2 regions of the Pseudalkalibacillus berkeleyi genome follow, and region 2 is predicted to be linked to the other one. Evidence: a T-box and tRNA genes for the amino acid it is inferred to sense, from the RefSeq annotation. Region 2 holds a T-box; the other holds one or more tRNA genes.
What was found. The T-box of region 2 lies ahead of trpS (tryptophan--tRNA ligase). A T-box ahead of a tRNA ligase gene usually reads a tRNA of that ligase, here a tRNA-Trp.
Positions count from the first base shown of each region.

Region 1: it has a tRNA-Trp gene. The T-box ahead of trpS (tryptophan--tRNA ligase) is inferred to sense a tRNA for this amino acid. The anticodon was not compared.

Region 1 is NZ_JAKIJS010000001.1:76-7,278, reverse strand. It holds gene queG (tRNA epoxyqueuosine(34) reductase QueG) at 1-889, opposite strand, end outside; gene L2716_RS00110 (ABC-ATPase domain-containing protein) at 1,098-2,804, opposite strand; gene L2716_RS00105 (B3/B4 domain-containing protein) at 2,884-3,549, shown strand; gene L2716_RS00100 (YqaE/Pmp3 family membrane protein) at 3,740-3,913, opposite strand; gene L2716_RS00095 (DUF421 domain-containing protein) at 3,983-4,705, opposite strand; tRNA gene L2716_RS00090 (tRNA-Leu) at 4,826-4,910, opposite strand; tRNA gene L2716_RS00085 (tRNA-Leu) at 4,940-5,028, opposite strand; tRNA gene L2716_RS00080 (tRNA-Cys) at 5,042-5,116, opposite strand; tRNA gene L2716_RS00075 (tRNA-Gly) at 5,181-5,255, opposite strand; tRNA gene L2716_RS00070 (tRNA-Gln) at 5,261-5,335, opposite strand; tRNA gene L2716_RS00065 (tRNA-His) at 5,345-5,420, opposite strand; tRNA gene L2716_RS00060 (tRNA-Trp) at 5,448-5,521, opposite strand; tRNA gene L2716_RS00055 (tRNA-Tyr) at 5,529-5,613, opposite strand; tRNA gene L2716_RS00050 (tRNA-Thr) at 5,703-5,778, opposite strand; tRNA gene L2716_RS00045 (tRNA-Phe) at 5,918-5,993, opposite strand; tRNA gene L2716_RS00040 (tRNA-Asp) at 5,998-6,073, opposite strand; tRNA gene L2716_RS00035 (tRNA-Met) at 6,307-6,383, opposite strand; tRNA gene L2716_RS00030 (tRNA-Val) at 6,401-6,476, opposite strand; tRNA gene L2716_RS00025 (tRNA-Glu) at 6,486-6,560, opposite strand; tRNA gene L2716_RS00020 (tRNA-Ser) at 6,587-6,679, opposite strand; tRNA gene L2716_RS00015 (tRNA-Asn) at 6,681-6,755, opposite strand; rRNA gene rrf (5S ribosomal RNA) at 6,771-6,886, opposite strand; partial or broken rRNA gene L2716_RS00005 (23S ribosomal RNA) at 7,134-7,203, opposite strand, start outside.
Region 2 is NZ_JAKIJS010000001.1:704,938-712,140, forward strand. It holds gene L2716_RS03765 (YuzI family membrane protein) at 12-233, shown strand; gene L2716_RS03770 (YjbA family protein) at 344-1,093, shown strand; gene L2716_RS03775 (type 1 glutamine amidotransferase domain-containing protein) at 1,214-1,882, shown strand; gene trpS (tryptophan--tRNA ligase) at 1,932-2,927, opposite strand; T-box leader at 2,988-3,233, opposite strand; gene L2716_RS03785 (DUF3899 domain-containing protein) at 3,289-3,651, opposite strand; gene L2716_RS03790 (peptide ABC transporter substrate-binding protein) at 4,077-5,747, shown strand; gene opp3b (oligopeptide ABC transporter permease) at 5,904-6,833, shown strand; gene opp3C (oligopeptide ABC transporter permease) at 6,833-7,203, shown strand, end outside.

The DNA of each region.
Region 1 (7,203 bases), 700 kb from region 2:
TCCCTCTCCAAGAACCTGAAACAGGACCGAACTTTTCTTTAAACTCGCGATTTCTAATGGTTAGAAGTGGTTTGAGTTTCGGTTTTGCAAGTTCAGGATCTGGCTCCATTTCAGCATGATGATGAAAATCCATCCCTTTGTTTTCAGGACACACTTGTTGGCATGTATCACAGCCATATAGACGATTTCCAAGCTTTTCTCTATATTGTTCAGGTAAAAAGCCTTTTGTCTGTGTTAAAAAGGCAATACATTTATTAGAGTCTAACTGCCCCCCTGTAACTAGTGCTCCTGTTGGACAGGCATCCACACACTTGTTACAAGTCCCACATTGATCTGAAATCGGTTGATCAGGGGGAAAAGGGATTGTTGTAATCAATTCGCCTAAGTAAACGTAGGAGCCAAACTCAGGTGTTATGGTTGCGCAATTTTTGCCGCTCCAGCCAATCCCTGCCCGTTCTGCGACTGCACGATCAGATAGTTCACCTGTATCCACCATAGAAACGACCTTCGCTTCTGGATCCAGCTCAAGGATATATTGTTGCAGTTTGTTCATGCGTTCCCGTAATACATCATGATAGTCTCTCCCCCATGATGCACGACAGAAAATTCCCCGACGGTCTTCCTTCGTGCTTCTAGGCGCATCTTTCATTTTGGATGGGTAAGCAAGCGCGATTGATATAATCGATCGTGCTTTTGGCAATAATAACTCCGGCTCCGTTCGCTTTTCGATGTCAGCCTCTTCAAAGCCTGATTGAAAACCGAGTTCTTGTTGTGTGCGTAAACGTTCTTTCAACTCTACGAACGGGTCGGCAGTCGTAAATCCAATTTTATCAATGCCAATTGATTTACTATATGCAACTACTTTTTCTTTTAACTGGGCACCTGTCACCGTTTGACCCCCTTTCTTTAAAAAGCTTTTAATTGATCTTATTGACTTCTTCTAAATTCACTCCATTTCCGTGGCCGATCCGCAGGACAAGGAATGCTTTGGAAGCGATACAACGCACGAAGAAAATGCGAATTTCATTTTCGAGGAGTGTCGCAAATTTCTATGAAAATCAATAAATAAGTTATCCCATCAATACATACAGTGTTTTTTACTGTTCTATCTTTAACGTCCGTAATCGGTTCAATGCTGAAGCTAATTCTAACATACGGGGCCGCGCCAAGTCACCAGGATGCTGGTTAGGAAATTCTGTAAATGAAGCAAGGCCCTTCTCGTTTAGTTGCAATATGACGCGATCAAGCAATTCATCGATTGAAAGGGATCCAAGCCATTTGTTTTTCTCTATGAAATGAATGATTTCAGCTATAGCTCTCGTCTGACTCGCATCAACTAATTGTTCGACAAAATCCAATTTGAGATCAGTCGTACCATACTGGATTGTGTGAAGTCCTCTAGCAGCAACTTTTGATCGCTTACCTTTTCTGCTATCCAGGCTACTTACTTGCGGTTTTCTTGTCTGAATCGTTCCAAATAAATTCCCGCCTTCCCTTTCTCTATGGGTCTTGGATTTCCTAGCGATATCTTTTGCTTCACATGTCACGTCCCATGGACGATATTGATCCATTAAAATCACCGTATCAGCCACATCAAAATAATCTCCCGAACCGCCCATCACAAGAACCGTAGACACATCATGCTCTTCGTGAAGTTGCTTCACTTTATCAATAAATGGCGTAATCGGCTCTTTTTCCTTTGCAACGAGTTGTTGCATTCGCTCATCACGAATCATAAAGTTCGTTGCGCTTGTATCTTCATCAATCAACAACGTACTCGCTCTAGCCTCAAGCGACTCTATAATCGTAGCTGCCTGAGATGTACTCCCACTAGCATCTTCAGATGTGAAGTTTTTGGTTGCCTTACCAAATGGAAGGTTCTGAATGAACGGTGATATGTCCACGTTCGTAATTTTTCTTCCATCTTCGGAACGTATTTTCATAGCTTGAGGATCGGTTAGCACGAATTCTCTTCCATCCCCACTAATATGATTATAGACGCCTCGTTCAACCGCCTCTAGAACCGTACTCTTTCCGTGATAACCGCCACCAACAATTAACGTGATGCCTTTTTGAATGCCCATTCCTTTTAAAGGTTCCTGTCTATGTGGGACTGGAATTGAAATAGTAAGTGACTGAGGTGCTTCAAATGCGACTACATCACGCGATTTGAGTGGCCGGTCACTGATTCCACTTTCCCTCGGAAGAACAGAACCATTCCCAATGAAAGTAATAAGGTTATTCTCTTTCATATAATCACGAATCGCATCTTGCTGATCACACAATTCAACTGCTTCTACTAATGTCTTTTCTTTCATCGAAAATATCGAGTCTTGTAAAATTTGAGGGATAATCGTCAATAACATCTTCTCTGCTTGCTTCCCTAGCACTTTTCTCCCTTGAGCAGGTAGTCCAACAGAAAGACAAATAATCACTGATTTTTCCGTTAGCTGGACAGCTGTGCGTTGGAGTACTTCCTGAGCCGGTCGATCAATAGAAATCACTCCACTTTTACCTGATCCTCCAGCCCGTGCGTCTATGTGACGGATTGCATTTGCAACACTTCTCGCAACTGTATCCTCTATTCTGATTTTACGAGTGTCTGTCGATTCCCAATCTTGCTTTAATATCGTCCTTGATTTTGGTACTTCTAGTCGGATTTTTGATGGTGAAGCAAAGGGATCTCCCTGTATATAATCTAAATGTAGTGAAAAGTCATGGAAACTGTACTGTCCACGAATGTCTTTATACGCTTTATATCCCTTACCATCTATACGCTTTAGAATATCTCTTAGCTTATTCATGTACACAAGCACTCCTTTTTCTGTTGCAAAATCTATTATGGTACACTAAGAAAAAATACATATCATTGAGGTGACATGGATGAACATCACCATTTCAGAAAAACTTAAACAAATGGTTCCTGAATTCAAGGTTGGAACCATTCATTATCATGATATCACTGTAGCCGAGCCACCTAAAATGTTAGCAGGAAGATTACAGTTATTTCAAGAATCCTTAATGCTCGATGCAGATGACCAACCCATTTCAGAAATCCAACCCATCCAAGAGTGGCGACAAATTTTCAAGAAAGTCGGTACAGATCCATCAAGATACAGACCATCTTCAGAAGCTTTGCTTCGCCGTGTCTATAAAGGCTCACAACTAGGTTCAATCCATTCTGCGGTGGATACAAACAACTTTTTCTCATTGCAGTATCAAATACCACTCGGAATATATGACGTCTCTAAGCTATCAGGAGACGTTCTAGTGGACATAGGCACACAAGAGGACTCGTACGAAGGAATCAATGGCCGAGAGCTGGATATGAGCGGAAAGATCCTTACAAAGGATGATAAAGGTGCATTCGGCAGTCCTATCGTAGATTCTAAACGTTCGATGGTTACTGAAGAGACGAAGCATGCGCTTCATGTTGTTTATTTTCAGCCATCCTTACCTGATGAAGAGGCGAATGAAATGCTACATGCGATTGGAAAGATGTTTATTCAAGTTCATGGAGGCTCATCAGAATATAAAATCATCAAGTAAAGAAAACTTGGCAAAACCAAGCCTTGGCGCAATGTGAGCCTTAATCTGAAAATTTATACTTAACGTATAAAAATAAAAACGCAACACTTCGTTTCTTTAAACGAAGCACTGCGTTAATCAAGTTTCTATCATTATAAGTCGAGCGTTCAAAAATTATGTACTCAAAACCTCCAAAATGGAGGTTTTTTTATTACGCTATGCTCCCTTTACTAACAGAACCTTTCTGGTGAATAACGAAAAACGCATGAATTACACCTGGCAGCCAACCAATGAGCGTCAAGACTATATTAATCAACGTTTGTGTTTTACTACCAGAAAATAGAACTGCAAGAGGTGGAAGTAAAAGTGCTAATAAATACATCATGTTTGTTTCTTCCTCCTTTGTTATCTGTACTTTAGATATACCCTTGTATATTTGAAACGAAACGTTTGATCAATGATAGATTGGCGGAGCACTTTTTGCATTTAGTGATTTCAATGACACGTGTAAATTCTTCTGTTCATCAACCGACGCGAAAAACACATCATCATAATCTGTAATTCCAAGGTCTTCAAGTTTTAACCTTAACCACTTCTCATTGACCGAAACGGCATTTAACACGTCATGATACAACTTACCTTCAACAATTAACGGGTAAGCTAGATCAACATAGGGCTTATTGAGTTTTAAATCCTCTATGGTGACTGGAGATTTCTCAGGTTTTCTCAGTACTGTCAATTGTCCATTCGCTTCAATGATACCTAGCTTCACGTGTGTGATATCAAACACATCCTTCTCTCGTAACATAAGAAGGATATTGTCGATGGAATATTGCATATTTTTAAGGTTTTCAATAATGAACGATCCATCTTGAATGACGACTGTAGGTTCAAACGTAACTAGCTTACCGAACTTCCGATTCTTAATCTTCCATATGGCAACAAGTTTCTGAAGGAGGCCTATCAAAATAATCGCTGCAATGGTATGAATATGTACGACGTCAGGCTCTGCAATATCCGCACCGACAACAGACCCTAATGTTAACAAAATCAATAAATCAAAAACAGGAAGCTCACCTATGGACCTTTTTCCCATGAACAAAGCAACCACTAAGAGTAAGGGAAGAATGGTGACGACTCTTCCGAGTAGGATGAGTAGATCTTTTGCTAACTCCAACTTTGATCCCTCCATTATTTCTATCAAACAACAATGCAGGTTTAGGATTACACAAAAACAAGAATGTATGTACAACAAAAAAGACATCCACAAAAGTGAATGTCTAAATATCTTATGTAATGGTACCGGTGGTCGGGGTCGAACCGACACTCCGTGAGGAACACGATTTTGAGTCGTGCGCGTCTGCCAATTCCGCCACACCGGCATTTTGGTACTACTATAAAAGAAAATGTATGGTGCCGAGGGCCGGACTTGAACCGGCACGGTAATCACTTACCGCAGGATTTTAAGTCCTGTGTGTCTGCCAATTCCACCACCCCGGCTGGGTAGTTTAAATGGAGGCGGCACCCGGATTCGAACCGGGGGATAAGGGTTTTGCAGACCCGTGCCTTACCACTTGGCTATGCCGCCGTACTCTATCTTATGCGTGCACTAAAATTTGGAGTACCACTTTCGGCAGTTCTAATTATAAAAATGGAGCGGAAGACGAGATTCGAACTCGCGACCCCCACCTTGGCAAGGTGGTGTTCTACCACTGAACTACTTCCGCTTAAATGGCTGGGCTAGCTGGATTCGAACCAACGCATGACGGAATCAAAATCCGTTGCCTTACCGCTTGGCTATAGCCCAATATTTAGATGGGGCGGCTGATGGGAATTGAACCCACGAATGCCGGAATCACAATCCGGTGCGTTAACCACTTCGCCACAACCGCCATAAAAATCTTACTTCTAATGTTTAATGGCAGGGGTAGTAGGAATCGAACCCACACTGGAGGTTTTGGAGACCTCTGTTCTACCGTTAAACTATACCCCTATCTCAATGGTGGAGGGGGACGGATTCGAACCGCCGAACCCGGAGGGAGCGGATTTACAGTCCGCCGCGTTTAGCCACTTCGCTACCCCTCCAAAGAGACAATTAATATTTTAGTACAGATTTAGTTTTGTTTCAAGCCCTAATTTCAGGTTTTAAAACCAATCTCTTCCTAAAAGATCAATGGTGCTGGCCAGAGGACTTGAACCCCCAACCTACTGATTACAAGTCAGTTGCTCTACCAATTGAGCTAGGCCAGCGTTGTTATAAGAAGTATATCCATTTGTGTCTCTTCCTCTACATGTGTTGCTATGATGCTTGCTGCGTCGAGACAAGTCGCAGCTAAATCCTAGAGGATATGCTCCTTGCTCTACCAATTGAGCTAGGCCAGCATAAAAATGGTGGCTCGAGACGGAATCGAACCGCCGACACGAGGATTTTCAGTCCTCTGCTCTACCGACTGAGCTATCGAGCCAAGATGGCGGACCCGACCGGATTTGAACCGGCGATCTCCTGCGTGACAGGCAGGCATGTTAACCCCTACACCACGGGTCCATCTTGAAAGTTAATTTGGTTGCACCCTTCCGGGTACTCCATATGTTCATTGAGCAAGATGTAATCTCGACGTAGTACAATGAACTTAAATTGGTTGCACCTAAAGGTACTACGGTCTAAAACTAGCTACGATGTTTGATCGACGTAGTAAGTTTTAAATTGGTTGCACCCTCACGGGTACTCCAGATATTCATTGATAGAATGTCGATTCGACGTTGTTCAATGAATTATTTTGGTTGCGGGGATAGGATTTGAACCTATGACCTTCGGGTTATGAGCCCGACGAGCTACCAGACTGCTCCACCCCGCGACGGTATAAAGTATAAATGGTGGAGGATGACGGGTTCGAACCGCCGACCCCCTGCTTGTAAGGCAGGTGCTCTCCCAGCTGAGCTAATCCTCCGATATGAAATGGTGACCCCTACGGGATTCGAACCCGTGTTACCGCCGTGAAAGGGCGGTGTCTTAACCACTTGACCAAGGGGCCGATATAAGTTATGTAAAGCTGTGTTATGGCGGAGAGCGAGGGATTCGAACCCTCGGTACGGGTTTAAACCGCACACACGATTTCCAATCGTGCTCCTTCGACCTCTCGGACAGCTCTCCATGGCTCCACAGGCAGGACTCGAACCTGCGACCGATCGGTTAACAGCCGATAGCTCTACCACTGAGCTACTGTGGATCGAAGAAAAAAATTGCCCGGCGACGTTCTACTCTCACAGGGGGAAGCCCCCAATTACCATTGACGCTGAAGAGCTTAACTTCCGTGTTCGGCATGGGAACGGGTGTGACCTCTTCGCTATCGTCACCAGACTACGATTTGTGATAACCTTCGAGTTTCTTTGTCAGCTGCGTTCACTCTCATCCTCATGTACAAGAAAGTACACTCCGGTGATCGTTCACTTGCTTCCTCGAACCTCTTGATTCTGACAAATCTTTATTTAGTTGAGGAATCTATTCCCTCAAAACTAGATAACTTACTCTTGAAAACACGACGCACAGGATGTGCTAGTGCTGACGTTGTCACAGGACGTGACGAACTTAGTCAGCGATCAATATTTTGGTTAAGTCCTCGATCGATTAGTATCTGTCAGCTCCACATGTCGCCATGCTTCCACACCAGACCTATC
Region 2 (7,203 bases):
AGATGAGGGCTTTGATCTTTCGATTATTTATATTAATTATAGGATTTAGTTTTGCTGTATCAGGTGGTGTCAGCTTAATTGCCTTTTTAAATTTAATTACAACTGGTCATGGATTTGTGAATTATATTATTTTTATTTCTACTAGACCAGAATTATCAATCTTTATAATAGGCTTAGCGCTCATTTGGGGGAGTATTTATTTACCATCATTTAGTAAAGATTCGGATGAGTGACTAAAAAATACATTTGTCGACTTAAAAGTACCTGAATGTAGAATAAAAACATGAACCTCTGACTATACTGATTTTAACAATCCGTAAATCCTGCAAAGTGAGGGGTATACATGTTGTACTTAAGAGATGTTTGGGTAAACTGGTTCGAAGGTGAAGAAAATGGCTATAATGTGTGTGAATTTCATGAATGGCGTAAAGAAGATTTTATTGAACTTCTTGACCAAGTTCCGATCATTAAAATGGAAACAACTCTGCTCAATTACATAGAAAATGACTTGAGTGAACTTCCAAACCAGTTGTTGGAGGAAGTTAAAAACAAGAGTTATATCAGAAAAAATAATCAACGAGAGCAGATTGAGTATTGTTTCATTGCGACAGATGGCCGGAAATGTATGATTGTGGATACGATGGGCTATAAAATTCCAATACGAAAAAGTCGTATGATTCCACGTCAAGAACAGCTCGTATATGAAATGGCAGAGGAATTAGATCCTAAACGGTATTCATTTGAAACTGTTGAGCAACAAAAGAAGGAGTATCATATACTTTCTCCTGAGCCACATAGTATGCATGGGTTAACGAGAAGGGAAAGACAGCTGAAACAGCTTTTGTTCATGGCACTTGATCAAATGTATACTGGAGCGAATACAGCTGAGGCAAGGTATTGGTACACGGAATGGTTTCCAGAGAAGTATTCAACAATTCAACAGATGAGTTTTGATGAAGCATGGAGAGCACTTTACATTGAAGTCTGTCATGGATGGACATCGAAACATCAATCAATTTGCGAGCGTCTTATAAAAGGACAACCTTATTTCGAGAAAATTTGGGAGCTTGAAAAAGGGACACATGTAAATTAGCACAATAATAAGTCGACCAAAATGAGTCGGCTTATTATTTTTTTGTTCTAATAAGTTTAACTGCGAGATATGCCGGGAACGAAACAAAAGAAGTTTCGTATAAGCTAAGGAGGTATTACATTGTCTAAGAAAGTGTTAATGATTGTAACAAATGCAGATAAAATAAACGAGGAACAATCCACAGGTCTTTGGTTAGAAGAGTATGCGACTCCTTACAATCTCTTCAAAAATCAAGGTTATGAAATACACGTTAGAAGTCCAAAGGGTGGCGAAGTACCGCTAGATCCAAATAGCATCCCTGAGGAACCGAAAGCAGAGTTCGATGAAGCTCGAGAAAAGTTGAAAGATACGAAGCCACTATCCGATGAAGATTTACAAGGGAACTATGATGCGGTGTTTTTACCAGGAGGACATGGAACGATGTTCGACTTCCCTGAGAACACTCATATACAGAAAATTATTCAAAACATGGATGAAGCGAATAAAGTAATTGGAGCGGTTTGCCATGGTCCTTCTGGTTTAGTCAAGGTTACAGACAAAAATGGAGTTCCAATTGTAAAAGGTAAAAAGGTCAATGGTTTTACGGATGAAGAAGAGGAAGAGATGGGACTAGTAAAAGAAATGCCATTCCTACTTGAAACGTCATTAAGAGATCTAGGAGCAGAATTTGTTCGTGGAGATAAATGGACTGACTTCTCAGTTAGAGATGGAAATCTAGTTACAGGTCAAAACCCAATGTCTAGTGAAAGTACAGCTTTGAAGGTAATTGAAGCTTTAAATGAACAATAATAAATAAAGACCATCAGCGGTATTCCGTTGATGGTCTTTAATTTATAAACTATTTTTTCTTTCTTTTGCGTTCAAGTCCCATTGCTCGTTCAGCTTTTTGAAGCATTTTGTTTGCAACACGATTCGCTTTTTCTGCTCCCCGATCTAGAATATCATCTAGTTCGTCGGAGTTGATAAGCGCATTATAACGTTCTTGGATCGGTTTTAAACTCTCGATGACTGCAAGAGCGACACCTTCTTTAAAATCACCATATCCTTTTCCTTCGTACATATCTTCAATTTCATTAATCGATTTTCCAGAGCACAATGAATAGATTGTCATTAAATTAGATACTCCAGGCTTATTTTCTTTATCGTACTTTACGATGGCTTCGGAATCTGTAGTGGCTCGCTTAATTTTCTTCATGATTGTTTTTTCATCATCTAACATTGAAATATAACCAGCCGAATTCTCATCTGACTTACTCATTTTCTTATCAGGTGTACCTAAATCCATTATTCGAGCACCGATCTTAGGAATATGCACATCAGGTACAGTAAAGATATCGTTATATTGCTTGTTAAATCTTTCTGCAAGGTTTCGAGTCAGCTCTAAGTGTTGCTTCTGATCATCTCCAACAGGTACAATATCCGTTCCATAAAGGAGAATATCAGATGCCATTAATGGGGGATACGTTAATAATCCTGCTGATACACCAACACGATTATCGGCTTTATCTTTGAATTGCGTCATTCGTTCAAGCTCACCCATGTAGGAGATACATTGCATGATCCATCCCATTTTCGCGTGTGCAGGTACTTCAGATTGAATAAATAACGTTGATTTCTCTGGGTCAATTCCAATTGCTAGATATAATGCTGCAAGCTTTCTAGAGTTATCTCTCAATTCTAGTTTGTCTTGAGGTACTGTTATGGCGTGCTGGTTCACGACACAGAAATAACAATCGTTCTCCTCTTGATAGGTTACAAAATGCTTTAATGCGCCTAAATAGTTTCCTAATGTAGGAAAGCCAGTAGGTTTAACGCCTGAAAAAATTACGGACATTTCAACTCACTCCTTCAAATATAACTTTCAAAAATATAAAAAACGCGCTACAAATCGTCTTATTGGGACGATTGTACCGCGTTGCCACCCAGAATTATTCTTTATAAAAGAATCACTCATGTCTCTGCGAGTTGTTAAACTGACAGAGTGTCCTTGATATCGTCTAGACATGACGTCGAAGCCTACTTACAAAGTTCGGTTCGAATGCTCAGAAGTCCATTCCACCTTTGCCCACATCTGTTTGCACCAACCACAGACTCTCTATAGTGGGAGGAAAAGTGTACTACTCTTCATCTACGCACTTTCTATTCTTCATTTTAGATTATCGATAGTATATCCAATTCGAAATTGAAATGCAATATTAAATATTGAACGAAATCAATACGGTTGTTAGAAATCCAACGATACCTGTTAGCAATAAGGGTTCAGTGTACGTATACTCAAATACTTCAGATGGTAAGTCAATGTTCTCTACATCATCCATAATCGCTCCGTACCTTGTTCCTTTTTTCATAAATCGGCGCACACTTAGCGTGAATGCATCAAAGAAACCACCACGCGTTACGAACATCAATGAACCGATTATGATATAAAACATAGAAACAATGAACACAGAATTGAGCACTGTCAAAAATGTAATTGTTTCATAATAGAAGTATCCAGCACCTATTCCGACTAACAATAGTAACAGAATAAAGATGATAGATCTTTTGATAAGTTTCATTATGTCACCTCAAGTCGATTTTACACGATATACATAGAAACAAGCAATATGTTTACACGCCCTTTACACATGTAATTAATCTGAAGATTCGATAATAAGCGACAAATGCATATTTTATACATACAAAAGATTAGAAAATGCCTATATATCAACGGCATAAGGTGATTGTCATACAGTTTTTTTCTATTTTTAAGCACTCCCTACCCAAAATAGCGCATAATTAAAGTAGGTAAATAGTCCTATTTTTCGTCATGAAACCGTAATGAACATGGGCTTTTTGTAAAGTATATGAAAAAAACGCATAGCAAAATTGTGCGAAAACTTGTATAATAACAATTGTGAACGAAATTCCTCAAAAATCTGACAATTTTTTAAGGGACAAGGTTCGCAACATTTCACCAATATTTAGGGGAGGTCATTAAGGCATGAGAAAGTCAAAATGGTCATTACTATTAACACTAACTTTAGTGTTAAGCATGTTCCTAGCTGCATGTAGCGGCGGAGACAAAGATTCCGACAGTAGCACTGGCGGAGACGGGGACAAAGACAAACCAAAAGAAGATGTACCTCAAGTTTTAAACATCATTGAAACTGCAGAAATTCCAACGATGGATTCTGTACAAGGTACAGATGCTGTAGCATTCCAAGTTATGAACGAAACAATGGAAGGGCTTTACCGCTTAGGTCCAGACAACCAACCTACTGAAGGTATCGCGGAAAGCCACGAAGTTAGTGAAGACCAAACAGTTTACACGTTCAAGTTACGTGATGCTAAATGGTCAAACGGTACACCTGTTACTGCTCAAGATTTTGTATTCTCTTGGCAAAAAGCAGTGGACCCAGAAGTAGCTTCACAATATTCATTCATCATGGGACCAGTTAAGAACGCGGAAGCGATCACTGCTGGCGACATGAAACCTGAAGAATTAGGTGTAGAAGCTGTAGATGAGAAGACGTTGAAAGTAACGCTTGAGCGTCCAACTCCATACTTCCTTAGCTTGACTACATTTGCGACATACTTACCACAGAACGAAGAGTTTGTTACTTCTCAAGGCGACAAGTACGCACTAGAAGATGACACGTTGATCTACAATGGTCCTTTCACACTAACTGATTGGAAGCACGAAGAAGGATGGGTACTTAAGAAGAACCCTGACTACTGGGATGCTGAAAACGTTAAGCTTGAAACGATCAATGTAAAAGTTGTTAAAGACCCTGCAACATCAGTAAACCTATATGAAACTGGAAAGATTGACCGTGCTGGTCTATCCTCCGAGTTCGTTAACAAGTATAAAGATCACGAAGATTTCAAATCTTACGGAGAGCCTGTACTCTTCTACTTCAAGTATAACCAAACTCGTAACGAAGCATTGGCAAACGTTGATGTACGTAAAGCGTTGAGCATGGCAATCAACAAGAAGGACCTTGTTGACGTTATCCTTAACAACGGATCAATTCCAGCGTACTTCTCTGTACCAAAAGATTTCGTTACACATCCTGAAACAGGTGAAGACTTCAACGCAGCTAATGGCGACATGCTAACGAATGATGTTGCAAAAGCTAAAGAGCATTGGGAAAAAGGTCTTGAAGCTCTTGGAAAAGATAAAGTAACGCTTGAAATCTTAGGTGGAGACACTGAAACTTCTAAGAAAATGCAAGAGTATTTCAAGAGCCAGCTTGAAGAAAACCTTCCTGGTCTTACAATCGACCTTAAAGGTGTACCATTTAAGCAACGACTTGAGCTTGATGAAGCAATGGATTATGACATCCAATTCGCAGGATGGGGTCCTGACTACCTTGACGCTATGACTTTCGTTGACCTTTGGGTAACTGACGGTGGACATAACAAGATGGGCTATTCTAACCCTGAGTATGACAAGCTAGTTAAGCAAGCTAAGAACGATCTTGCTGACAAGCCTGTAGAGCGTTTCGAAGTAATGCAAAAAGCTGAGAAACTTCTACTTGAAGAAGATGCTGCAATCGGACCACTTTACCAACGTGGAGCTTCTCAATTGTGGAAGCCTTATGTTAAAGATGTACCGATTCACTCATTCGGACCTGACTACAGCTATAAGTGGGCTTATATCGAGAAATAAGATAAGCACTTAGTCAGAATCAGGAGAGGATCAGGAGAGTATATGTCGTCCTGAATGACGTATACTCTCTTTTCCTGTTAACGGAAAGTTTTTTGAAAATAATAAATTTTAAGGTGAACTGACGTTTCAGTAAGAACAACATGGAGGTGGAAGAGGATGAAAGGTTATATCTTTCAACGTGTGGTGTATATGGTTATCACACTGCTCCTCATTGCATCAGCGACGTTTTTCCTTATGAAGGTAATGCCAGGGACGCCCCTGAGTAATGCGGAAAAGCTGACTGCTGAGCAAGAAGTGATCATATTAGAAAAATACGGGCTTAATGACCCCGTCCCCGTTCAATATATTAAGTATATGGCAAATGTCGTCACAGGAGATTTAGGCGTCTCGTTTCAATTCGACGGACGAGGTGTAACTGGTTTAATCTTGGATCGAATCGGTCCTTCTGCACAATTAGGACTTCAAGCAATGATCTTTGGATCAATTTTTGGGATATTACTTGGGATCGTATCAGCCATTCGGTATAACACGATTTGGGATTACAGCGCAACGATGATTGCGGTAATCGGTAAATCAATCCCTAGTTTCGTATTCGCAGCCTTATTGCAATATTATATCGGTGTTAAGTTACAATGGTTCCCAGTTGCCTTCTGGGAAGGTTGGGAATATTCGGTACTTCCAACAATTGCATTAGCTACGTTTGTTGTAGCAATTGCTGCTCGTTTCACACGAACAGAAATGCTTGAGGTAATGAGTCAAGACTTCATTACAACAGCGAGAGCAAAAGGTGTGAGCGGATTTGCTGTTGTATTCAAACATGGTATCCGTAACGCATTAATACCTTTGGTTACTATTATGGGACCTTTAGCGATTGGTCTAATGACTGGTTCACTCGTTATCGAAAACATATTTGCAATCCCGGGATTAGGTGAACAATTCGTTCGATCCATTCAAACGAATGATTACCCAGTAATCATGGGTACAACATTATTTCTATCATTTTTCTTAATATTGATTATCTTAATAGTTGATATTCTTTACGGTGTAATTGATCCAAGAATTCGTTTAGCTGGGGGGAAAGACTAATGAGCAAACGTGAAAACGAAGTAACTAATGAGCTATTTCAACCTGCTCATATGGATACTGAAAGCAGTGAAAAGATTGCTGGCCCCAGTTTAAGCTTCTGGCAAGATGCATGGATCAGATTACGTAAAAACAAAGCTGCTATTGTTGGGGTAATTATCCTATTAGCGCTTGGTATTCTTGCGATATTTGGACCAATGATGAATCAATACGGTTTTGATGATCAAAATCTTAGGCGTGCTAATCTACCAGCAAAGGTACCTGGAATTGAAAAGCTAGGGATCATGGATGGAACAGATGAAATGGGCAACGATATGTACGAACTTAAAGGAGTAGAGGAAGGTACTTACTTCTGGTTTGGTACAGATGGACT